Linked DNA regions of Anaeromyxobacter diazotrophicus. The protein of the gene in region 1 interacts with the protein of each later gene in a pairwise test. Links are inferred from orthologs where the notes say so. Each region holds a gene or a part of one and is shown in the gene's direction. Other genes may lie near its edges. The genes, in order: secG and secA.

Evidence for each region.
Region 2: the proteins of secG (region 1) and secA interact in binary tests that used the Escherichia coli proteins (3 or more experiments, as listed by UniProt). The link is inferred for Anaeromyxobacter diazotrophicus from one-to-one orthologs.

Annotation. Positions count from the first base shown.
Region 1 is NZ_BJTG01000004.1:265,334-271,818, forward strand. The notes cover bases 1-2,871. They hold secG (preprotein translocase subunit SecG), read left to right. Parts: upstream 1-1,190; coding sequence 1,191-1,553; downstream 1,554-2,871. Other genes in these bases: HWY08_RS09785 (phosphoglycerate kinase), read left to right, coding at 1-424; tpiA (triose-phosphate isomerase), read left to right, coding at 427-1,194; HWY08_RS09805 (hypothetical protein), read left to right, coding at 1,812-2,018; fdxA (ferredoxin FdxA), read right to left, coding at 2,126-2,452. Also shown: HWY08_RS09815 (inositol-3-phosphate synthase), read right to left, coding at 3,237-4,559; HWY08_RS09820 (DsrE family protein), read left to right, coding at 4,741-5,112; HWY08_RS09825 (HesA/MoeB/ThiF family protein), read left to right, coding at 5,186-5,926; HWY08_RS09830 (sulfurtransferase TusA family protein), read left to right, coding at 5,923-6,198; HWY08_RS09835 (HesA/MoeB/ThiF family protein), read left to right, coding at 6,223-6,485. UniProt on the Escherichia coli protein: Subunit of the protein translocation channel SecYEG. Overexpression of some hybrid proteins has been thought to jam the protein secretion apparatus resulting in cell death; while this may be true it also results in FtsH-mediated degradation of SecY.
Region 2 is NZ_BJTG01000001.1:117,569-133,533, reverse strand. The notes cover bases 5,258-8,658. They hold secA (preprotein translocase subunit SecA), read left to right. Parts: upstream 5,258-5,620; coding sequence 5,621-8,458; downstream 8,459-8,658. Other genes in these bases: HWY08_RS00555 (DNA-3-methyladenine glycosylase family protein), read left to right, coding at 8,529-8,658; HWY08_RS00565 (M23 family metallopeptidase), read left to right, coding at 5,258-5,411. Also shown: HWY08_RS00585 (replication-associated recombination protein A), read right to left, coding at 1-732; HWY08_RS00580 (NAD(+)/NADH kinase), read left to right, coding at 760-1,608; DNA repair protein RecN, read left to right, coding at 1,674-3,482; HWY08_RS00570 (Stp1/IreP family PP2C-type Ser/Thr phosphatase), read left to right, coding at 3,556-4,311; more of HWY08_RS00565, read left to right, coding at 4,497-5,257; more of HWY08_RS00555, read left to right, coding at 8,659-9,479; HWY08_RS00550 (acyl-CoA dehydrogenase FadE), read left to right, coding at 9,572-11,383; HWY08_RS00545 (Lrp/AsnC ligand binding domain-containing protein), read left to right, coding at 11,393-11,641; HWY08_RS00540 (AI-2E family transporter), read right to left, coding at 11,657-12,697; HWY08_RS00535 (ferredoxin reductase domain-containing protein), read right to left, coding at 12,813-13,523; HWY08_RS00530 (MBL fold metallo-hydrolase), read right to left, coding at 13,520-14,356; HWY08_RS00525 (adenine phosphoribosyltransferase), read right to left, coding at 14,375-14,893; HWY08_RS00520 (M23 family metallopeptidase), read right to left, coding at 14,951-15,679; 5'/3'-nucleotidase SurE, read right to left, coding at 15,676-15,965. UniProt on the Escherichia coli protein: Required for protein export, interacts with the SecYEG preprotein conducting channel.

The DNA of each region.
Region 1 (6,485 bases):
GGCGAAGGCGCGCGGGGTGGACTTCATGCTGCCGGTGGACCACGTCTGCGGCGCCGAGGCCACCGCGACCGCGAAGCGCGAGGTGGTGAACGACCGGGCCATCCCGGACGGCCTCATCGGCCTCGACATCGGCCCGAAGACGCTCGACCGGTACCGGCAGCGCGTGCTCTCCGCCAAGACCGTCTTCTGGAACGGCCCCATGGGCCTCTTCGAGCAGAAGCCGTGGGCGGAGGGCACGTTCGGCGTCGCCCGCGCCATGGCCGAGTCGCCGGCGGTGACGGTGGTGGGCGGCGGCGACAGCGCGGCGGCGGTCGAGGAGGCCGGGCTGGTCCCGAAGATGAAGCACGTCTCCACCGGCGGCGGCGCCAGCCTCGAGTTCGTCGAGGGGCGCGTCCTCCCCGGCATCCAGGTGCTGGAGAGCTAGCGATGGCGACGCCCCGGCAGAAGTTCGTCTGCGGCAACTGGAAGATGTTCAAGACGACCGGCGAGGCGCGCGAGCTCGTGCGCGCCCTCGCGCCGCTCCTCCAGGGCGCGGCCGGGAAGGTCCAGGTGGCGGTGGCGCCCCCGTTCACCGCGCTCGCCGCGGCCGCGGAGGCGCTGCGCGGGACGCCGGTGGAGCTGGCGGCCCAGAACTGCCACTTCGAGCCGCAGGGCGCCTTCACCGGGGAGGTCTCCGTGCCGATGCTGGCCGACCTCGGGGTGAAGCACTGCATCGTCGGGCACAGCGAGCGCCGGCAGCTCTTCGGCGAGACCGACGAGGGGGTGCGCAAGAAGGCGGCCGCGCTGCTCCGGGCCGGGCTCCTCCCCATCGTCTGCGTCGGCGAGACCTTGCAGGAGCGCGAGGCGGGCCGGACGCTCGAGGTCGTGTCGCGCCAGGTGCGCGGCGCGCTCGAGGGGCTGGCGGCGGCCGACGTGGCGCGGCTCACGCTCGCCTACGAGCCGGTGTGGGCCATCGGCACCGGCAAGACCGCCACCACCGCCCAGGCGCAGGAGGTCCACGCCGCGGCGCGTCAGCTCCTCCGCCAGCTCTTCGGCGCGGCGGCGGAGGAAGTTCGCATCCAGTACGGCGGTTCCGTCAAGCCGGACAACGCCGCCGAGCTCATGGCGCAGCCCGACGTCGACGGCGCGCTCGTCGGGGGCGCGAGCCTCAAGGCGCCCGATTTCTCGAACATCGTGAAAGGTGCACTCCGTTGATCACCCTCGTCACCGTCGTCCACGTCATCGTCTGCGTCGTCCTCATCCTCGTGATCTTGCTGCAGGCCGGGAAGGGCGGCGGCATGGGCGCGGCCTTCGGTGGCGGCTCGCAGACGGTCTTCGGCGGCCGCGGCGCGCAGACCTTCCTCGGCAAGGTGACGAGCGCCTGCGCGGCGATCTTCATGATCACCTCGCTCACGCTCGCCTACCACGCCTCCCACACCAGCTCGGTCGTGAAGCCCGACTTCGCCGCCCCGGCGCGGCCGGCCGGCCCGACCGGCGAGACGAACGTCCCGGCGCCTCCGCCGCTCGGCCAGACGAGCGCTCCGCAGAGCCCGGCGCCCGCGCCCGCGAAGTAGGCGGGGGCTCGTCCCCCGCCGCAGCGCCTCCAAAAGAAAAGGGACCCGTCGCCGGGTCCCTTTTTCGTTGCTGCTTCTCGAGTGCCCAGGGCGAGATTCGAACTCGCACGCCTTACGGCGCCACCCCCTCAAGATGGTGTGTCTACCAGTTCCACCACCTGGGCGTTTCGGCGGGGCTTATCTAGCAAACGGCCGTCTGGGGCGCAAGGAGGCGTTGCGCGTGCTTGCCACTTCTCCGGCGTGCGTTACCCATCTCACATGAACACGGAGCTTCAGGAGGAGACGACGACTCGCGATCTGGACCTGCCGGGCGCCTGCGTGGGCTGCGGCGGACCCCTCGCCGCCCGCTTCAGCCCGGGGCGCGCACATGGTGTGTGCTTCACCTGCCACCTCGTCAGCGAGCTGGGCCTGGCCCGCTCCGCCGAGGGCGTGCAGCTCATCCAGCTGCCCCGCGCAGCCGCCTAGGCGGCCGCGGGCGGCGCCGGGGGCCCCGAGGCCCTCCAGCGGGCCCGGGAGGTCTCCAGAGGCCTTCCCGCGGCCCCGCCGAGGCGCCGCCGGACGCCGGGGACCCGCTACCCGCCCTCGAGCATGTCCCGCGTCTTCTCCTTGTCCTTCCACTCGTCCGCGGTGGGGAGCGGGTCCTTCTTCTCCGTGATGTTGGGCCAGGTCTTGGAGAGCGAGGCGTTGAGGGCGACGTACTCCGTCCAGCGCTCGGGGAGGCTCTCCTCGGGGAAGATGGCCTTGGTCGGGCAGGCCGGCTCGCAGGCGCCGCAGTCGATGCACTCGTCGGGGTGGATGACGAGGAAGTTGGGCCCCTCGTAGAAGCAGTCGACGGGGCAGACCTCGACACAGTCCGTGTACTTGCACTTGATGCAGGGCGCCGCGACGACGTAGGGCATGAGGGAACGCTCCTTTCGCGCATGGATAATGGCCGCGCCGGGCTGCGCAAGCGTGACTCCGGGCAGACCCCTTCGGCTCGGCGGTTCGCCCGGCCCGCGCGCGCCGGGGCACGACGCGGTACGTGGCGATACGCGCCGGCGTGTCCGAGGGGGGGCGCGAAGCGGCGCACGGCTCCGGCCGCGTGGTCCTCGCGCCGCGCGTGTAGCTCGGGGCCACGCCGCGCGACGCGTGACCCGGGACGGCCGGCGAAAAACTCGCTCGCGCGGTGGCGGGTGCACGAACTGAACGCCGCGCTCGCTCAGACAGTTTCGCCGGCCGACACGGCACACAGGGCGCGGCGTGGCGGCCACGGGCCACGTGGGCGGCGCTGCGGAGGCGGCCTTCGCCGCGCGCCGCTTCGCGCCCCACCGCGCGGCGTGTTCGCGCTCGCCGCCAGCCCGCTCGCGGAGCGACGCCGGGAGGCGGCGGGGTGGCCCTCCGCCGGAGCGCAGGCCGACCTGCGGAAGAGCACGCTCGGTGAACAGGCGCTGCACCGCCGGTGCCGCGCCGCGCGCGTTTTTCCCGCGCCTCCGCGGCGCGGCACGTTGCGGTGCAAGCCGCCGAGCGTTTCTGAACCGGCGGCCGTAGCAATCCGGCAGGTCGTCGCCGAGCACCGCCGGAGGGCCACCCCGCCGCCGACCCCCGGCAACCCCGCGAAGGAGTACCCCGCGGGCGTCCGAAAGAGCACCGCCGCCGGCCCCAGGGAGGCCGGCGGCGGGAGTACCACCTCAGGGATCGCGGACCTCAGTCCTCGTAGTAGTCGAGCCCGAGGTGCGTCACGAGCTCCTCGCCGGCCAGGTGGCGGAGCGTGTTCTTGAGCTTCGTCTGCTGGATGAAGAGGTCGTGCTCCGGGTAGAGCCCCTCGGCGTGCTGCGGGCTCTTGAAGAAGAACGACATCCACTCCTGGATGCCCTTCATCCCCGAGCGCGCCGCCAGGTCGATGAAGAGGGCGATGTCGAGCGCCACCGGCGCCGCGAGGATGGAGTCGCGGCACTGGAAGTTGACCTTGATCTGCATCGGGTAGCCGAGCCACCCCTTGATGTCGATCGCGTCCCAGCCTTCCTTGTTGTCGCGCCGCGGCGGGTAGTAGTGGATGGTGACCTTGTGGTCGAAGTGGCCGTAGAGCTCCGGGTAGAGCTTCGGCTGCAGGATGTGCTCGAGGACCGAGAGCTTCGAGACCTCCTTGGTCTTGAAGCTGCCCGGGTCGTCCAGCACCTCGCCGTCGCGGTTGCCGAGGATGTTGGTCGAGAACCAGCCCTCGAGGCCGAGCATGCGCGCCTTCAGCATGGGCGCGATGGTCGTCTTCATGAGCGTCTGGCCGGTCTTGAAGTCCTTGCCCATCACCGGCACGCCCTGCTCCTTCGCGAGCTGCAGGAGGGCCGGGGTGTCGATGGTGAGGTTCGGGGCGCCGTTCGCGAACGGCACGCCCTCCTTCAGCGCCGCCCAGGCGTAGATCATCGAGGGCGCGATGGCCGGGTCGTTGTCCTGGAGGCCCTTCTCGAAGCTCGCCAGGTCGCCGTGGACGGCCGAGGGCTCGATGTAGACCTCGGTCGAGGCGCACCACAGCATGACCGCGCGGTCGCAGCCGTTGTCCTTCATGAAGCGGCGGATGTCGGCGCGCAGCTGCTCGCCGAGCTCGCGCTTGGTGGGCGCCTTCTTCACGTGCGTGCCGTGGAGCCGCTTCACGTACTCGGGCGCGAAGACCGCCTCCATGGGCTTGATGGCCTGGAGCGGCTCCTTGAGCTGATCGAGCAGGTCCTGCTCGAGGACCTGCGCGTGCGTGGCCGAGGCGTAGGCGTCGTCCGGGAAGACGTCCCAGCCGCCGAAGCGGATGTCCTCCAGCGCGGCGATGGGCACCAGCTCCTTGATGAGCGGCGAGCGGTTCTCGTTCCGCTTGCCGAGCCGGATGCGGCCCATCTGCGTGACGGAGCCGATGGGCTCGGCGAGGCCGCGCTTCACCGCCTCGACGCCGGCGAAGAGGGTGGTGGCGACCGCGCCCATCCCCGGCGTGAGCAGCGCGAGGCGTCCCTTGGCGGGGGCGATGGTGGGCTTGTTCGTGGGCTTCACGTGTGTGTTCTCCTCGCGCGCTGTGGCGCAGACATGCGCGGCGGCCTCACCCGCGATCCGGCCTGCAGAGCGAGGGGACCGATGCGACGGGTGGGGTTCCGGCGCGCGCCGGCTCGGCAGGGTACACTTCCTCGACCATGGGATCCAAGCATCGAACGGGTGGCGGGATGGCGCAGGCGGCATGAGAGCGCTCGTCCTCTTCCTCCGGGCGCCGGAATGGGAGGCGCGGCACCACGCGATCTCGCTCGCCATCACGGCCGCGGCGCTGGGCGACGAGGTGCACCTGGCGCTCTTTGGGGGGGCCCTCTCGGCCTTCGCCCGGGGCCAGTTCGGCGACGGCGCCCCCGAGGCCGCGCGGGCCGCCCGCGTGCCCCCGCTCGACGCCACCCTGGCCGAGGCCCGGCGCGACCTGGGGGTGCGGGTGGTGGCCTGCGAGACCGCCCTCAGGCTGGCCGGCCTCGACCCGGCGAGCGCGGTCCCGCCGCTCGACGCGGTGGTGAGCCTGCCGGCGCTGTGGCGCCTGGCGCAGCAGGGCCGCGCACTGACCGTGTAGGGGGCCGGCGGCGCGCCGCCGCGGCGACGAACGGGGTTGCCCCGGCGCCACCACCTCCTCTATGAAGGCGTCGATGAGCACGACCTTGGCCGACAAGCGGGCGCTGGTGATCGGGGCCGGCGGGCTGGGCGGCCCGGCGCTGCTGGCGCTGGCGAGCGCCGGGGTCGGGCGGCTCGTCCTGGTGGACGACGACGCGGTCGACCCCTCGAACCTCCACCGGCAGCCGCTCTTCGGCGCGGCCGACGTCGGGGCGCGCAAGGCGGAGGTGGCCGCGCGCCGACTCGGGCGGCTCTTCCCGGGCGTCCAGGTGGAGCCGCACGACCGGCGCTTCGACGACGCGAGCGCGTTCGAGCTGGCGCGCGCCGCCGACGTGGTGGTCGACGGCTCGGACAACTTCCCCACCAAGTTCCTCGCCAGCGACGCGGCCGTCGCCGCCGGCAAGCCCCTCGTCCACGGCGGGGTGCTCCGGTACACGCTCCAGCTCCTCACCGTGCTGCCCGGGGAGACGGGGTGCCTGCGCTGCCTCTTCGAGGCGCCGCCGCCCGAGGGCGCCGTCCCGAGCTGCGCCGAGGCCGGCGTGCTCGGGCCGCTGGCCGGCTTCGCCGGCTCGCTCATGGGCGCCGAGGCGGTGCGCGTGCTCTCGGGGGACCGCGGCAGCTACGCGGGGCGGCTCCTCGTGTACGAGGCGCGCGCCGCGCGATCGCGGACGGTCCCGGTGCGGCGGCGCGAGGGGTGCCCGGCCTGCCGCGCCCGCGCCGCCGCCGCGGCCCAGCACCTCGAGATCGACCGCACGCCGCGCGGGGGCGAGGCGTGAGCGCTCCCGCCGCGGCGCGGGTGGACGTGCGGGACGTGGCCTGCCCGCTCACCTGGGTCCGCACCCACCTCGCGCTCTCGCGCGTGGCGGTGGGCGAGGCGGTCGAGGTGCTCCTCCTCGCCGGCGAGCCGCTCGAGAGCGTCCCGCGCACCGCCGAGGAGGAGGGGCACCGCGTCGTCGCGCGCGAGCCGTGCCCGGAGGCGGGGGAGGGCGCCTGGCGGCTCCTGCTGGTGAAGGGCGAACCGCCGCCGCGCGACGCGTGGACCCCGTGAGCGACCTCGCTGGAGGCTAGACCCTTGTCCCTGTCCGACGACGAGCTGGCGCGCTACGCCCGGCAGCTCATCCTCCCCGGCTTCAACGCCACGGCCCAGGAGTTCCTGCGGGCCGCCCGGGTCCACGTGGTCGGCGCGGGCGAGCTGGCCGGCCCCGCCCTCGTCTACCTGGCGCAGGCGGGTGTCGGCGCGCTCTTCGTGGACGACGCGCTCGACGTGGCGGCGGAGGACCCCGCGGCCTGGCTCTACCGCGCCGACCAGGTGGGCGAGCCGCGCCTCTTCACGGC
Region 2 (15,965 bases), on another replicon or contig:
CAGCGCCTTGTGCTGCAGCGCCTCCTCCGCGTCCGGGGGCAGGATCTCCTTGCGGCCGGCCAGCCGCGCCGCCGCCGCGGCGACCTCGAGCGCGTTGAGCGCCCGGCGCGCGTCGCCGTAGGCGTAGCGGGCGAACAGCTCGCGGGCGCCGGCCGAGAGCGCCACGTCGCCGCCGAGCCCCCGGGGCGAGGCCACCGCCCGGTCGAGCAGCGCGCCCACCTCCTCCTCGGTCAGCGCGCGCAGCGTCACCACCCGGCAGCGGGAGAGGAGGGCGGCGTTGATCTCGAACGACGGGTTCTCGGTGGTGGCGCCGATGAGCGTGACCACCCCCTCCTCGACGTGCGGCAGGAAGGCGTCCTGCTGCGCCTTGGAGAAGCGGTGGATCTCGTCGACGAACAGGAGCGTGCGCTGCCGCTGCATGCGCCGGCGGTCGCGCGCGGCCTGCACGATCTCCCGGATCTCCTTCACCCCGCCCATGAGCGCGCTGAAGGGGACGAACACCGCGCCGGTGCGCTCGGCCATGATGCGGGCGAGGGTGGTCTTGCCGGTGCCGGGCGGCCCCCACAGCACGAGCGACGGCACCTGGTCGGCCTCGATGGCGCGCCGGAGCGCGCGCCCCGGCCCGAGCACGTGCTCCTGCCCGACGAAGTCCTCGAGCCGCCGCGGGCGGAGGCGCTCCGCCAGGGGCCGCCCGGAGTCGTCCTGCTCCGCTGCGTGGTCGAACAGGTCCATGTCGCGCCAGCTTATATAATGCGCCGGATGCCGCCCACGACCTGCCCCGTCCCCCGCTCCGTAGGGATCGTCCACAAGCAGAGCTCGCGCGCCGCGGCCGCCTGCGCGGCGGAGGCGGCGGCCGCGATCGCGGCGCGGGGGCTCACGGTGCTCGTCGACGAGCAGGAGGCGGCGCGGCGGGCCGACCTCGTGCTCGTGCTGGGCGGCGACGGCACGCTCATCCACGCGGCGCGCATCCTGGCCGGCCGGCCGGCGCCCATCCTCGGCGTCAACATGGGGAGCCTCGGCTTCCTCACCGAGGTGCCGCAGGCGGAGCTCTACCAGGCGCTCGACCACGTCCTGTCCGGGCAGGCGGTGCTCTCGGAGCGGATGAAGCTGCGGGTGCACGTGCACCGGCAAGCCCCTGGCGGCGGCGAGCTCAAGCTCCTGGACACCGAGGTGCTGAACGACGCGGTCATGGCGAAGGGGACGCTCTCGCGCATGGCGGAGTTCGAGGTCACCTGCTCGGACGACCTCGTCACCACCTACAAGGCGGACGGCATCATCGTCGCCACCCCCACCGGCTCGACCGCCTATTCACTGGCGGCGAATGGCCCCATCCTCTTCCCCACCATGCGCGGCGTCATCCTCACCCCCATCTGCCCGCACATGCTGACGCAGCGCCCGATCGTCCTGCCCGACGACCGCACCCTCAACATCCGGCTCGCGCCGGAGAGCGAGGTCTACCTCACCCTCGACGGCCAGACCGGCCTGCAGCTGCAGCCCGGCGACCGCGTGCAGATCAAGCAGTCGCAGAACCGCGTGCTGCTCGTGCAGAGCCCGCGGATCGACTACTTCGGCATCCTGCGGACGAAGCTCCGGTGGGGGGAGCGGTAGGCACCTGAACGGGAGATACGCCTGAAAATTTGATCAGTGTCGGAGGTGCGCCTCATACTCCGCGCATGCTCACGACCCTGCGCATCTCCGGGCTCGCCGTGGTCGACCAGGTCGAGGTGGCCTTCGGGCCGGGCCTCAACGTCCTCACCGGCGAGACCGGCGCCGGCAAGTCCATCCTGCTGCAGGCGCTCCACCTGGTGCTGGGCGGCCGCATGAGCGCGGAGGCGCTGCGGGAGGGCGCCGACGAGGCGGTGGTGGAGGCGCTGTTCGAGCTGCCCGCCCGCCACCCGGCGCTGGCGCGGCTCGAGGCGGCCGGGCTGCCGGTGCCCGCCGCCGGCGGCGAGGTGCTCGTGCGCCGGGTGGCGACGCGGAGCGGGCGGGGGCGCGCCTTCGTGAACGGGGCGCTCTGCACCGTCGGCATGCTGGAGGGGGCGCTGCGCGGCCTCGTCGACCTCACCGGGCAGCACGAGCACGTGGCGCTGCTCGACGAGGCGAGCCACCTCTCCCTCCTCGACGCGTTCGCGGGCGTGGACGGGGAGGGCGGCCTCCTCGCCAGCTACCGCGCCGCGTTCCAGGTCCTCCAGACCTCGCTGCGGCGGAAGGCGGAGCTGCTCGCCGCCCGCGAGGAGCGGGCGCGCCGGGCCGACTGGCTCGCGTACCAGCTGCGCGAGATCGACGCGGCGGCGCCCCGGCCGGGCGAGGACGCCGAGCTCGACCGGGAGCGGCAGGTCCTGGCGGCCGCCGAGCGGCTGCGCGCCGCCGCGCGCGAGGCCGAGGCGGCGGTCTACGCGGAGGAGGGGAGCGCCGCCGAGCGGGTGGGGCGGGCGGCGCGGTCGCTCGCCGAGGCGGTCCAGCTCGACCCGCGGCTCGAGCCCGCGCTGGCGCTCCTGCGCTCGGCGGGGGCCGAGCTCGACGAGGCGGGCCGGCTCCTCGCCCGCTACGCCGAGGCGGTGACGGGCGACCCGGAGCGGCTGGCGGAGGTGGTGGAGCGGCTGGAGCTCTTGCGGGCGCTGGCGCGCAAGCACGGCGGCTCGGTGGCGGAGGCGCTGGCGCGCGCCGCGGCCATGCGGGCCGAGCTGGCCCAGGCGGAGGGCGCCGCGGGGGAGCTCGAGCGGCTCGAGCGCGCCGCGGAGGAGGCGGGCCGGGCCGCCCGCGCCCTCGCCGCCGCCCTGTCGGAGGCGCGGCGGGAGGCGGCCGCGGCGCTCGGGCGCGAGGTCCGCCAGGAGCTCGCCGCGCTCGCCATGGCGCGCTGCCGCGTCAGCGTGGAGTTCCTCGCGCCCGAGGGCGCCGTCGACGCGGCCGGCGCCGCGCTCGGCCGGGAAGGCGCGGAGCGGGCGCGCATCCTCATCGCGCCGAACCCGGGCGAGCCGCCGCGGCCGCTGGCGCGCGTGGCCTCGGGCGGGGAGCTGTCGCGGCTCCTGCTCGCCCTGAAGCGCGCGCTCGCCCGCACCGATCCGGTGGACACCTACGTCTTCGACGAGGTCGACGCCGGCATCGGCGGCGCGGTGGCGGACGCGGTCGGCCGGCTGCTCTCCGAGGTGTCGCGGGAGCGGCAGGTGGTGTGCGTCACGCACCTGCCGCAGGTCGCGGCCTTCGCCGACCTGCACCTCCGGGTCGAAAAGCGCGTGCAGGCGGGGCGGACCGCCACCGGGGTGGTGCCGCTCGCAGCGCCCGACGCTCGCCGCGCCGAGCTGGCGCGGATGCTGGCCGGCGCCACGCTCACCCCCTCGGCGGTCGAGCACGCGGGGGCGCTGCTCGCCGCGGCGCGCGCCGCGGCCGCCGCCTCCGGCGAGGCCCCCGTGACGGGGCGTCGTGGGCGGCCGGTGCGCAGCGCCGCCCGGCGTGCGGGAAAGGTGCGCCTTAGCGCCCAGTAAATGGCCGTGGAGGGCGCGCGCGCGTTGACCGCCCGCACCCCGCGTTGGTACGATCCCCGCCAGTCCGACCCCCATGACGATCGCCGCCCGCGGCCAGACCGACGTCGGTCGCAAGCGCGACCACAACGAGGACTCGTTCCTCGTCGACGAGGGGCTCGGCCTCTTCATCGTGGCGGACGGCATGGGCGGCCACGCCGGCGGCGGCACCGCCTCGCGCCTCGCCGTCGAGACCATCCAGTCGCGGGTGCGCGTCGCGCGGGAGGCCGAGCCGGAGCTCTTCACCAGCCCCGCCCCGCTCGAGGAGAGCTCGCTCCGCGAGGTGCTGCGCGACGCCGTCGAGAGCGCGTGCCAGAACATCTACCAGGCGGCGCAGGGCGACCCGGCGCTGGCGGGGATGGGCACCACCGTCACCGCCGCCGTGCTCGCCGGCCGGAACACCTACATCGCCCACGTCGGGGACAGCCGCTGCTACCTCGTGCGGCGCGGGCGCATCTACCAGGTGTCCGAGGATCACTCGCTCGTGAACGAGCAGCTCAAGGCTGGCGCCATCACGCCCGACGAGGCGCGCCACAGCCGGTTCAAGAACATCATCACCCGCTCGGTCGGGTTCGAGGCCGACGTGGCGGTGGACATGGTGGGCCTCGAGGTGGACCCGGGCGACCGACTCGTCATCTGCTGCGACGGGCTGTCGAACCTCGTCGACGACCAGGAGATCCTGGAGGTAGCGGGGGGCACCTCGCTGGAGGCCGCGCCGGGGAAGCTGATCGACCTCGCCAACGAGCGCGGCGGCGACGACAACATCACCGTGATCGTCGTTCACATCGGGTGACGTGTGCGCCGTGGTGGGCGCGGCTCGGCCGGGCTCGCACCCTGAATGGTTGACTCCTCCAGAGGGGCAGTGTTACCGGTCATGGGTTGCCTGTAACGCGGTCGGGGGACAGACCGCGCTTCCCGGCCCGCACGTCCGCGCTTAGCTTTCGCCGGATGCGTGACGAGGCCCTAGACGGTGAGGGGATGCCGACGCCTCCGAAGGCTCAGCAGTACACCCTGATCGTCGTCAGCGATCACTCGCAGGCGGTGCGGAAGTTCCGCCTGCCGCGTCGCTGGCTGCGCCGCGGCGCCTACGCGGGGGGTGGCGTGGCCCTCGTCGGGCTCCTCACGCTCGGGCACTACTTCAGCCTGCTCGGCACCGGCACCGAGAACCGCATCCTGCGCGAGGAGAACGCGCAGCTGCGCTCACAGATCCTGCTCGTCCAGGAGAAGGTGGCCCACATCTCCGCCACCCTCGACCGCGTGGAGCGGTTCGACGCCAAGCTGCGCACCGCCGTCACGCAGCTCCAGGATCCGGAGCGGGGCCTCGCCATCGGGCCGGTCGGCAAGAGCGCGGAGACGCCCCTCGCCGGCGCCGCGCCCGCCGCGCACGAGAGCGTGGCGGCGCTCCCGGGCCGCCTCGCCTCGCTCGAGTCGGAGGCGACGCGCCAAGAGTCGTCCCTGCGCGAGCTGCAGGAGTACTTCGACGACCAGAAGTCGTTGCTCGCCTCGACGCCGTCCCTGTGGCCGGCCCGCGGCTGGGTGACCTCCGACTTCGGCGTGCGGGTCGATCCCTACACCGCCGAGCGGATGATGCACCGCGGGCTCGACATCGCCACCGCGACCGGTCAGCCGGTCTACTCCCCCTCGGACGGGACGGTCGTCTTCGCGGGGACCGAGGGCGGCTACGGCAAGGTGCTCGTCATCGACCACGGCTACGGCGTGAAGACCCGCTACGGCCACCTCTCCGAGATCTTCGCCAAGCTGGGCGAGCGCGTGAAGCGCGGCGCCCGGGTCGCGGCGGTCGGGAACACCGGCCGCTCGACCGGTCCGCACCTCCACTACGAGGTGCGCGTGAACGGGATCCCGGAGAATCCGCGGAAGTTCATCCTCGAGTAGGGGGCTGCGCGGGCCCTGCGGCGCGCGGCGCGCGCCCGCCATTTGCTTTGGGCTGGCCCTGCGTTACCTAAGAAGGTAGCTTCGGCCCGCCTGTCGCCTGGGGGCTGGGCAGCCAGCCGAATCGGCCCTCGTCACGGGCGCTTGCGCCGTCTACCGCGGCGTGGGGCGCTCGCGTCGTTTCGAGGCGGACCGCTCATTAAGGAAGCCGGATGCTGAACTACGTCCTCAAGAAGATCGTCGGCACGAAGAACGAGCGCGAGCTGCGCCGGATCACCCCGCTCGTCGCCCAGGTGGCGGCGCTCGAGCCGAAGATGAAGGCGCTCGCCGACGACGACTTCCCGCGCCTCACCGCGCGCTGGAAGGAGGAGGTCCAGCAGAAGGGCCGCCCGCTCGAGGAGCTCATGCCCGAGGTGTTCGCCGCCGTCCGCGAGGCGGGCGTGCGCGCGCTCGGGATGCGGCACTTCGACGTCCAGCTCATCGGCGGCGCCGTGCTGCACCACGGGAAGATCGCCGAGATGAAGACCGGCGAGGGCAAGACCCTGGTCGCGACGCTCCCCTGCGCGCTCAACGCGCTCGCCGGCCGCGGCGTCCACGTCGTCACCGTGAACGACTACCTGGCCCGCCGCGACGCCGAGTGGATGGGGCGGCTGTACCGGTTCCTCGGCCTCTCCACCGGCGTCATCGTGCACGGGCTCACCGACCAGGAGCGTCAGCGCGAGTACGGCTGCGACATCACCTACGGCCAGAACAACGAGTTCGGCTTCGACTACCTGCGCGACAACATGAAGTTCCGGCTGCAGGACTACGTGCAGCGGGAGCTCCACTACGCCATCGTCGACGAGGTCGACTCCATCCTCATCGACGAGGCGCGCACGCCGCTCATCATCAGCGGCCCCTCCGACGAGGCCACCGACAAGTACTACGTGGTGAACCAGGTCATCCCCTCGATGATCAAGGACCAGGACTTCACCGTCGATGAGAAGACGCGCACGGTGGTGATGACCGACTCCGGCATCGGGAAGATGGAGAAGAAGCTCGGCGTCGGGAACCTGTACGACCCCGACCAGATCGAGCTCCTGCACCACGTCGAGCAGGCGCTCCGGGCGCACCACCTCTACCGCAACGAGGTGGACTACGTGGTGAAGGAGGGCGAGGTCGTCATCGTCGACGAGTTCACCGGCCGCATCATGCCGGGCCGGCGCTGGTCGGACGGCCTCCACCAGGCCATCGAGGCGAAGGAGGGCGTCAAGATCGAGAACGAGAACCAGACGCTCGCCACCATCTCCTTCCAGAACTACTTCCGCATGTACTCGAAGCTGGCCGGCATGACCGGCACGGCCGACACCGAGGCGGCGGAGTTCGCCGACATCTACAAGCTCGACGTGGTGGTCATCCCCACCAACCGCAAGAACGTCCGCAAGGACTCCGAGGACGTCGTCTACAAGACCGAGCGCGAGAAGTTCGGCGCGCTGTGCACCGAGATCGAGGAGCGGAGCAAGAAGGGGCAGCCGATCCTGGTCGGCACCGTCTCGGTGGCGAAGAGCGAGGTGGTCTCGTCGCTGCTCAAGAAGCGCGGCGTGCCGCACAACGTCCTCAACGCGAAGCACCACCAGCGCGAGGCCGAGATCGTCGCCCAGGCCGGCCGCAAGGGGGCGGTCACCATCTCCACCAACATGGCCGGCCGCGGCACCGACATCCTGCTCGGCGGCAACCCGGAGATGATGGCGAAGCACGAGCTGGGCCCCGCCCCCGACGCGCCCATGGAGGGCGAGGAGGAGGCCGCGTTCCAGGAGCGCCGCGCCGACTGGGAGAAGCGCCTCGCCGAGCTGACGGCGCGCCTCAAGGAGCAGACCGCGAAGGAGCACGAGGAGGTGACCGCGGCGGGGGGCCTCCACATCGTCGGCACCGAGCGCCACGAGTCCCGCCGCATCGACAACCAGCTGCGCGGCCGCGGCGGCCGGCAGGGCGACCCCGGCTCGTCCATCTTCTACCTGTCCCTCGAGGACGACCTGATGCGCATCTTCGGGTCGGACCGCATCTCCCGCATGATGGAGACGCTGGGGATGAAGGAGGGCGAGCAGATCGAGCACCGCTGGCTCACCAAGGCCATCGAGAACGCCCAGAAGAAGGTCGAGGCCCACAACTTCGACATCCGCAAGAACCTGCTCGAGTACGACGACGTGATGAACCAGCAGCGCAAGTCGGTCTACCGGCTGCGCCGAATGGTGCTCGGGTTCGGCGCGGGCGTGCCGGTGGTGGAGTTCGACGAGGACCCGAAGACCCGCAAGAAGACCCGCCGCGAGCAGGTGTGGAGCTGGGACGACGAGCGCGAGCACGTGCTCGACCTCATCGAGGACCTCGTCGTGGACATGGTGGCGAACACCTGCCCCGAGGGCACGTCGCCCGCGAAGTGGGACCTCGACGCGCTGTCCGCGCTGGTGAAGGACCAGTTCGGCCTTGAGGTGAAGTTCACCGGGCCGGCCTCCGGCCGCGGCGGCGAGGCGCGCGCGGCCATCGAGGAGCAGGTCTACAACGTGGTCGAGAAGGCCTACCGGGCGAAGGAGGAGCAGCTCGGGAAGGACCAGGACGGCGTGCCGGTGCTGCGCCGCTGGGAGCAGTACATCTACCTCCAGTCGATCGACCAGCTGTGGAAGGACCACCTGCTCGCGATGGATCACCTGCGGCAGGGGATCGGGCTCCGCGGCTACGGCCAGAAGGACCCGAAGCAGGAGTACAAGAAGGAAGGCTACGAGATGTTCGTCCAGATGACCTGGCGCGTGAAGAGCGCGGTCATCGGCAACATCCTGCGCCTGCAGCTCGTCCGGCAGGAGACGGCCGAGGAGATCGAGGCGAAGCGCCTCGCCCTGGCGCGCCGCCAGCGCGTCACCGAGAGCCACGGGGCCGAGGCGGACGGCGAGGCGCGCAAGCCGGTCAAGCAGGAGACGGTGGTCCGCACGCAGCCCAAGGTGGGCCGGAACGACCCCTGCCCCTGCGGCTCGGGCAAGAAGTACAAGAAGTGCCACGGGGCGACTGAGGCAACCGCCTGACGGCGGCGGGGCGCAGGGCCCCCCCGACAACGACCGGTAGGGCGGGGGCTCGTCCCCCGCCGCCAGCGCCGTGGACACCCCCTCCCCCTTCGACCTCGACCTCACCGTCCGCAGCCACGGGTTCTACGACCTCGCGCCCTGGCGCTACGACGCCGGGCGGAAGGTGCTCGCGCGCCCGCTCCGGCTCGCGCCGGGCCGGGTGGTGGACGTCGAGGTGGCGCCGCGGGACGGCGCGGGCGGCGGGCTCGCGCTCCGCGTCCGGGCGGAGGGCCGGCTCTCGGCGGCCGAGTCCGCGGAGGCGCGGCGGCAGGTGCGCGTCTGCCTCGGGCTCGACGAGGACCTCGCCCCCTTCTACGCCAGGATCCGCGAGCTCGAGGCGGGCAGGGGACGAGCCCCCGCCCTACGGCGTGCACGCTCCTCGTTGCCTGCCCTCGCCTGGGCTGCGGAGCGCGGGGCTGGGCGCCTGCTGCGCTCGCCGACGGTCTTCGAGGACGCGGTGAAGACGCTCTGCACGACCAACTGCTCCTGGGCGCTCACCCGCGTCATGACCGCGAACCTGGTGGAGCGGCTCGGGGAGCCGGGCCCCGGCGGCGCGCGCGCGTTCCCGTCGCCCCAGGCGATGGCGGCCGCGCCGGAGCGCTTCTACCGCGACGCCGTCCGGGCCGGTTACCGCGCCGGCGCCCTCCGCGAGCTGGCGCGCCGGGTGGCGAGCGGGGAGCTCGACGTGGAGGCCTGGCGCGATCCGGCGCGCGCCACCGGGGCGCTGGCGGAGGAGATCGCCGGGCTCGCGGGCTACGGCCCCTACGCCACCGAGCACCTGCTCCGGCTCCTCGGGCGCCACGACCACCTGGCGCTCGACTCCTGGACCCGTGCGAAGCTCATGCGGCTGCGCGGGCGCCGCCGGGTCCCCACCGACCGCGCCCTGCGCGCCTGGTACGCTCCGTACGGGCGCTTCGCCGGCCTCGCCATGTGGCTCGAGGTCACCGCCGACTGGCACGGGCCGGCGTCCAGCTGGCCCTGAGGGGGCCTCGCGGCGGTTCGGTTGACGCGGCGCAGCGGCGTCGACATGTTCGAGTGCGGCTGTTGACCCGAGAATCAACGGAGCCTTCGCCCATGTCGAACCCAGCGCAGATCCTCGATGTTTCCGCCCTCCCGCCCGGCGGCGGGTTCCTGCTCGCCCCGGTCGGCCAGGAGCGCATCCGGACCCCCGACGACTTCACCGAGGACCAGCGCGCCTTCTTCCGGACCGCGGAGCAGTTCGCGGAGGAGCGGGTGCTCGCGAACGCCGCCCGCATCGAGAAGAAGGACTATCCGTTCGTGCGGCAGCTCCTGCGCGAGGCGGGCGAGCTCGGGCTCCTCGGGCTCGACGTGCCGGAGGCGTACGGCGGGCTGGGCCAGGACGAGACCTCGTCGATGCTCGTCACCGAGGCGATGGCGAGGCTCGGCGCCTGGTCGGTGACCTTCGGGGCGCAGGTCGGCATCGGCTCCCTGCCCATCGTCTACTTCGGGACCGAGGCGCAGAAGCGCCGGTACCTGCCGAAGCTCGTCTCGGGCGAGTGGGTGGCGGCCTACGCGCTCTCCGAGTCGTCGTCCGGCTCGGACGCGCTCGGCGCGCGCACGAAGGCGGTGCTCACGCCCGACCGCAAGCACTTCGTGCTGAACGGCTCGAAGCAGTGGATCACCAACGCCGGCTTCGCCGACGTCTTCATCGTGTTCGCCAAGATCGACGGCGACAAGTTCAGCGCCTTCATCGTGGAGAAGGGGACCCCCGGGTTCTCGCTCGGCGCCGAGGAGCACAAGATGGGCATCCGGGGCAGCTCGACCTGCCCGCTCATCTTCGAGGACGCGAAGATCCCGGCCGAGAACCTGCTGGGCGAGCCGGGCAAGGGTCACCGCATCGCGTTCAACATCCTCAACATCGGCCGGCTCAAGCTGGGCGCCGGGTGCGTGGCCGGCTGCCGCGGCGTGCTGCAGCTCGCGGTCGAGTACGGCCGCGACCGGCGGGCGTTCGGCCAGCCCATCACCGGGTTCGGCCTCGTCCGCGAGAAGCTCGCCCGCATGGCGGCGCTCGTCTACGCCGGCGAGGCGATGAGCTACCGCACCACCGGCCTCATCGACGAGCGGATGGCGCGGTCCGGCGCGGCGCACGGCACGCCCGCGTTCGACCAGGCGGTCATCGCCGCCGTCGAGGAGTACAACATCGAGGCGTCCATCCTGAAGGTGTGGGGCTCGGAGGCGCTGTCGCAGGCCGCCGACGAGGCGCTCCAGATCCACGGCGGGTACGGCTTCGTGGAGGAGTACGCCATCGAGCGCGTCTACCGCGACAACCGGGTGAACCGCATCTTCGAGGGGACGAACGAGATCAACCGGATGCTCATCCCCGGCACCCTGCTGAAGCGCGCCGCCAAGGGTCAGTTCCCGCTGCCGCAGCTCGCCCGCACCGTGGGCGAGGCGGCGGCGCGGGGCGAGCTGCCGCGGCCCGGCCCCGGCCCGCTCGCGCGCGAGCGGCGCCTGGCCGAGCTCAACAAGCACCTCATGGTGTACGCCCTGCAGGCGGCGGTGGAGACCTTCGGCCCGGCGCTCTCCGAGAAGCAGGAGGTGCTGGGCGCGCTGGCCGACGTGGCCATCGAGGCGTACGCGGTGGACAGCGCCGTCGCCCGGGCCCTCCAGTCGGCGCGCGACGGCCGGGTCGAGCCGGTGGCCGAGGCGTGCGTCAAGCTCTACGCGGTCGAGGCGCACGAGCGCGCCTACGCGCAGGCGAAGCGGGCGCTCCGCGCCACCGTCACCGACGTCGCCGCCTGCCGGGAGCACCTCGGGCGCCTCCGCAAGCTGTTCGACGAGGACCCGGCCGACCTGACCGCCCTGCGCGAGATCATCGTGACGAAGACGCTCGAGGCCGGGAAGTATCCGCTCGGCTGGGCGTAAGATGCGGGCATGAAAGCCGCCTTCGTGCTGGTCCGGTGCGAGCTGGGCAAGATCGAGCAGGTCGCGAACGCCCTCATGGAGATCGAGGGCGTCTCGGAGGTCCACTCCATCACCGGGCCCTGGGACCTGCTCGTGAAGCTCTACGCGCCCGACTACGACGCCTTCAGCGACGTCATCCCGGGCCGGGTGCAGAAGCTCCCCGGCATCCGCGAGACCGAGACCTTGCTCGCCTTCCGCGCCTTCCGGGCGGAGGGGTAGGGCGCCGGCCCGCCGCTAGGCGCCGAAGTCGCGGCGGTACATCCGCACCACCGCCACCACGAAGGTGACGGCGAGCGGGCCGACCAGGAAGCCGATCGGGCCGAAGGCGGCGAGCCCGCCGAAGAGCGCGAAGAAGATGACCGCGCCATGGATCGGCACGCCCCCGCGGATGAAGAGCGGCTTCACGACGTTGTCGATCATGCCCACCACCCCGATCCCGAACAGGGTGAGGCCCACGCCCGCGGCGGTGTGGCCGGTGAGGAGCTGGACCAGTCCCAGCGCCACCACCATCACGGTGGCGCCCAGGAATGGGATGAGCGACACGATGAAGGTGGTGACCCCGAAGAAGATCGGGTTCGGCACCCCCGCGAAGTAGTAGCCGACGGTGGCGAGGACCGACTGCACGCCGCCGGTGGCGATGGTGGAGACGAGCACGGTCACCGTGACGCGCCGGAAGTCGCGCAGGAGCTCGGAGACCTGCCCCCGCTTCACCGGGATGGCCTCGTTGAGCCACTCCACCAGCGCGGGCCCGTCGAGCAGGAGGAAGTAGAGCGCGACCAGGGTCAGGATGCTCTGGAACAGCACGCTGCCGGTGGTGGAGACGACGCTCCCCAGCACCGTGGCGGCCCGCGCCCCCTCGGACGCGGCGAGCTCCTGCAGCCGCCCCAGGCTCGACGGCACCGCCTCGGCCAGCCGCTCCGCGAAGGGCCGCAGTGACGCCGGGACGTGCTCGACCACGTTCTGGAGCGCGTGGCTCGCCAGCACCTGCCGCAGCCAGCCCACGCCGGCCTGGATCTGCGGGACGAGGACCGCGCCCAGCGCGGAGAGCGGGGCGACCACCGCCACCAGCACCGCCGCGGTGAGCAGCCCGGCGGCGAGCTTGCGCCGCTCCCCCAGGGCCGCCGCGAGCCGGGTGGTGGCCGGGCCGAGCGCCCCCGCCAGCACCGCCGCCACGAAGAGCGGCGTCCACAGGGGCAGCAGGATGACGACGAGCAGCGCGAGCGCGAGGAGCGCCAGGAGGATGAAGACGGCGTGCGCGGTGCGGGCCGGGACCATGGCTCTTCTTACCGCGTCCGCGGGCCGGGCGGTGGCGGCGAAGGTGGCTGAAGAGGAGGGGGCCCCGCGCAGCGGGGGAGGGCGAAGCTTTGGACGGGCGGGGCGGCACGCCCCGCTAGAAGTTCAGATGCACGCGCTGGGGTGGGATGCCGGCGCGGGCGAGGGTGGCCCGCACGTCGTCCACCATCGCCGTCATGCCGCAGGCGAAGGCGACCGAGCTCTCCGGCGGCGCGCCGCCGAAGGCGAGGGAGCGCGCCACCTCCTGTACCCGCCCGCGGACGCCCGGCCAGGCCTCGTCCTCCTGCGACGGGCAGAGCACCACCCGCACGCCCCCGCGCTCCCAGGCGAGGTGCTCGCGCTGGTACGCGAAGTCGCGGCCGCGCCGCTGGCCGTAGAAGAGCGTGACGCGGTCGAACTCCTCGCGGTGCGCGAGCACGTGCTGGACGAGTGCGCGGATGGGCGCGATGCCGGAGCCGGCGGCGAAGAGCAGCACGTGCCGGCCGTGCCCCTCCTCGACCGGGAACCCCTTCCCGAACGGCGCGGTGATGGCCATGTCGGCGCCGGGCAGCGCCGCCGCCACGGCCGCGTCGGCCACCTTGCCCCCGCGCTTCACGAGCAGGTCGACCATGCCGGCGGGGTCCGGCGCGCTGGCGAGCGCGAAGTACGCCTCGCCGGCCGACGTGTGGAGCTTCACCACCTGGCCCGGGCGCTCGTGCGCGCGCGCGGCGTCCGGCGGCAGCTGGAGCCTGACCGCGCGGAGCGCCGGGGTCTCGTCCCAGGCGGCGAGGACGCGGGCGCCGATGAGCGGGGCCGAGGCGAGGGTCACGGCCCCTCTCTACCATCTTCCCCCGGGTGAGGGGCGGGGAGAGGGGGCGGCAGCGGCAGCGATTGACCGTCGCGCGCCGCCAGGGTCGGGACGCCGGTCCGCTCCGAGATGGCGAGCGCCACGCGCTCCGGACCCTCCCGGACGAGCTGCATCCCGAAGTGCGTCAGCACCGCCAGCCGGGGTCGCACCGCCGCGATGAGCCGCTCGGCGTCGTCCGCGCCGAGGTGGAGCAGGCGGCGGTCGCCGCCCTGGAGCCGGGTGGTGTTCACGAGCAGCACCTCGACGCCGGCGTACGCCTCCGCGAGCGCGTCCATCCAGAAGGTGTCCACCACGTGCCCGACCGAGACCCCGGGCGCGGTGAGGCGGTAGCCGTAGGTCTCGACGCCGTGGTCGTGCGCGAGCGGGGTCGCGAGCGTGATCCCCGGCGCGAGCTCCCAGGCGCCGCCCGCCCGAAGCCGCTCGATCCGGGCCGGGAACGCCTGGGCATACCGGAACACCACCGGGTCGTCCTCGAGCGCGTCGCCCGGCGCGAAGAGCGCCGCGCGCCGCTTGAAGCCGCCGCCGGTCATCGCCTCCAGCACCGCCGTGGCGTCGCCCGCGTGATCGAGGTGGCGGTGCGAGAGGTAGAGCGCGTCGACCCGCGCCGGGTCGAGCTTCGGGCGCGAGGCGAGCGCGCGCACGAGCGCCCCCGGGCCCGGATCGACCCACAGCCTGAAGCCGCCCAGCGCGTAGACGAGCCCGCCCGAGTGGCGCACCTGCGTGGCGACCACGTGCCGGGCCCCGGCGGTCCCGAGGAACTTCAGGTGGTCGGAGGGCGGCGGCGCGGCGGGCACGCCCCCTGTTCTAACGCCTCAGTACTGGACGAGCGCGTGGACCTTGCCGGCGCCGAGGCGCCGGGCGCCGTGCAGGAACCCCAGCTCGAGCAGGAAGGCGAACCCCACCAGCTCCGCGCCCTGGCGCGTCACGAGCCGGCCCACCGCCCCGGCGGTGCCGCCGGTGGCGAGCACGTCGTCCACCACCAGCACCCGCTCCCCCGGCCCGACCGCGTCGAGGTGCATCTCGAGCGCGTCCTCGCCGTACTCGAGCGCGTACACCTCGCGGACGGTGCGCCAGGGCAGCTTGCCCGGCTTGCGCACGATGGCGAGCCCCGCGCCCAGGGCCACCGCCAGCGGCGCCGCGAAGATGAAGCCGCGCGACTCGATCCCGACGACCTTCCCGATGCCGAGCCCGCGGTAGCGCTCGGCGAGCGCGTCGATGACCCCGCGGAAGAGCCTGGCGTCGGCGAGGACGGGGGTGATGTCCTTGAAGACGATGCCCTTCTTCGGGAAGTCGGGCACGTCGCGGATGCTGGCGCGCAGCTCGTTCGTCATGGGCTCTCCGGAGGCGCCCAGCCTATCACCCCTCGGGTCCGCGGCCGAGGCGCGCGCCTAGGGGAGGTAGGTGAGCGGGTTGCGCGGCCGCGTACCCTCTCGCACCTCGAAGTGCAGGTGCGGACCGGTGGTCCGGCCGGACTGGCCGACCCGGGCGATGACCTGGCCGGCGGCGACGCGCTCGCCCTGGCGCACCAGCAGCGCGCTCGCGTGGGCGTAGAGGGTGAGCAGCCCGCCCTCGTGGCGGACGATGACGATCGAGCCGTAGCCAGACTGCTCGCCGGCGAAGACCACCGTGCCGGCCTCGGCGGCCCCGACCGCGGTCCCCTCCGGCGCGGCGATGTCGATCCCGTCGTGGCGCTGCCCCTGCCGGACGCCGTAGCGGCTGTAGAGGACGCCCTGCAGCGGCCAGCGCAGGCGCGCCGGGGGGGCGCGGTCGAGGCGGGGCAGCGGCTCCTCCTCGGCGGGACCGGCCCCGGCCGCGCCCGGCACCTCCACCGCGCGCGCCGCGCCCGGCACGAACAGCTCCATCCCGACCGCGAGCTGCCGCGGGTCGGAGAGGTCGTTCACCTCCAGCAGCTCCTGCACCGGCACCCCGTAGGCGCGCGCGATCCGGTAGACCGTCTCGCCCTTCTTCACGACGTGCGTCACCCCGACCAGGTCCGGCTCGACGTGCGGCTCCGGGCTGGTGAGCGGGACCGGGGGGCCGCCGGCGGGGCCGGGCGGGCGGTGCGCGCAGGCGGCCAGGGCGAGCGCCAGCGCCAGGCCGGGCGCGGCGCGCCTCACGGGATGGGCTCCTTGCGATAGCCCTCGACCGTCCAGCTCCGCATCTCGTCGAGGAGCGCGCCGTGGGTCCAGTCGAGGTGGAGCGGCGACACCGAGACGAGCCCTTCCTGGAAGACGCAGTTGCAGTCGGAGTGGGGGATGTCCTCGTTGACCGCGCCCCCCTCGCCGCCGATCCAGTAGTACGGGCGGCCGCGCGGGTCGCGCTTCTCCACCACCTCGTTGCCGTAGGTGCGCCGGCCGAGCCGCGCGAAGCGGAACCCCTTCACCGGCCCCGGCGGCACGTTCA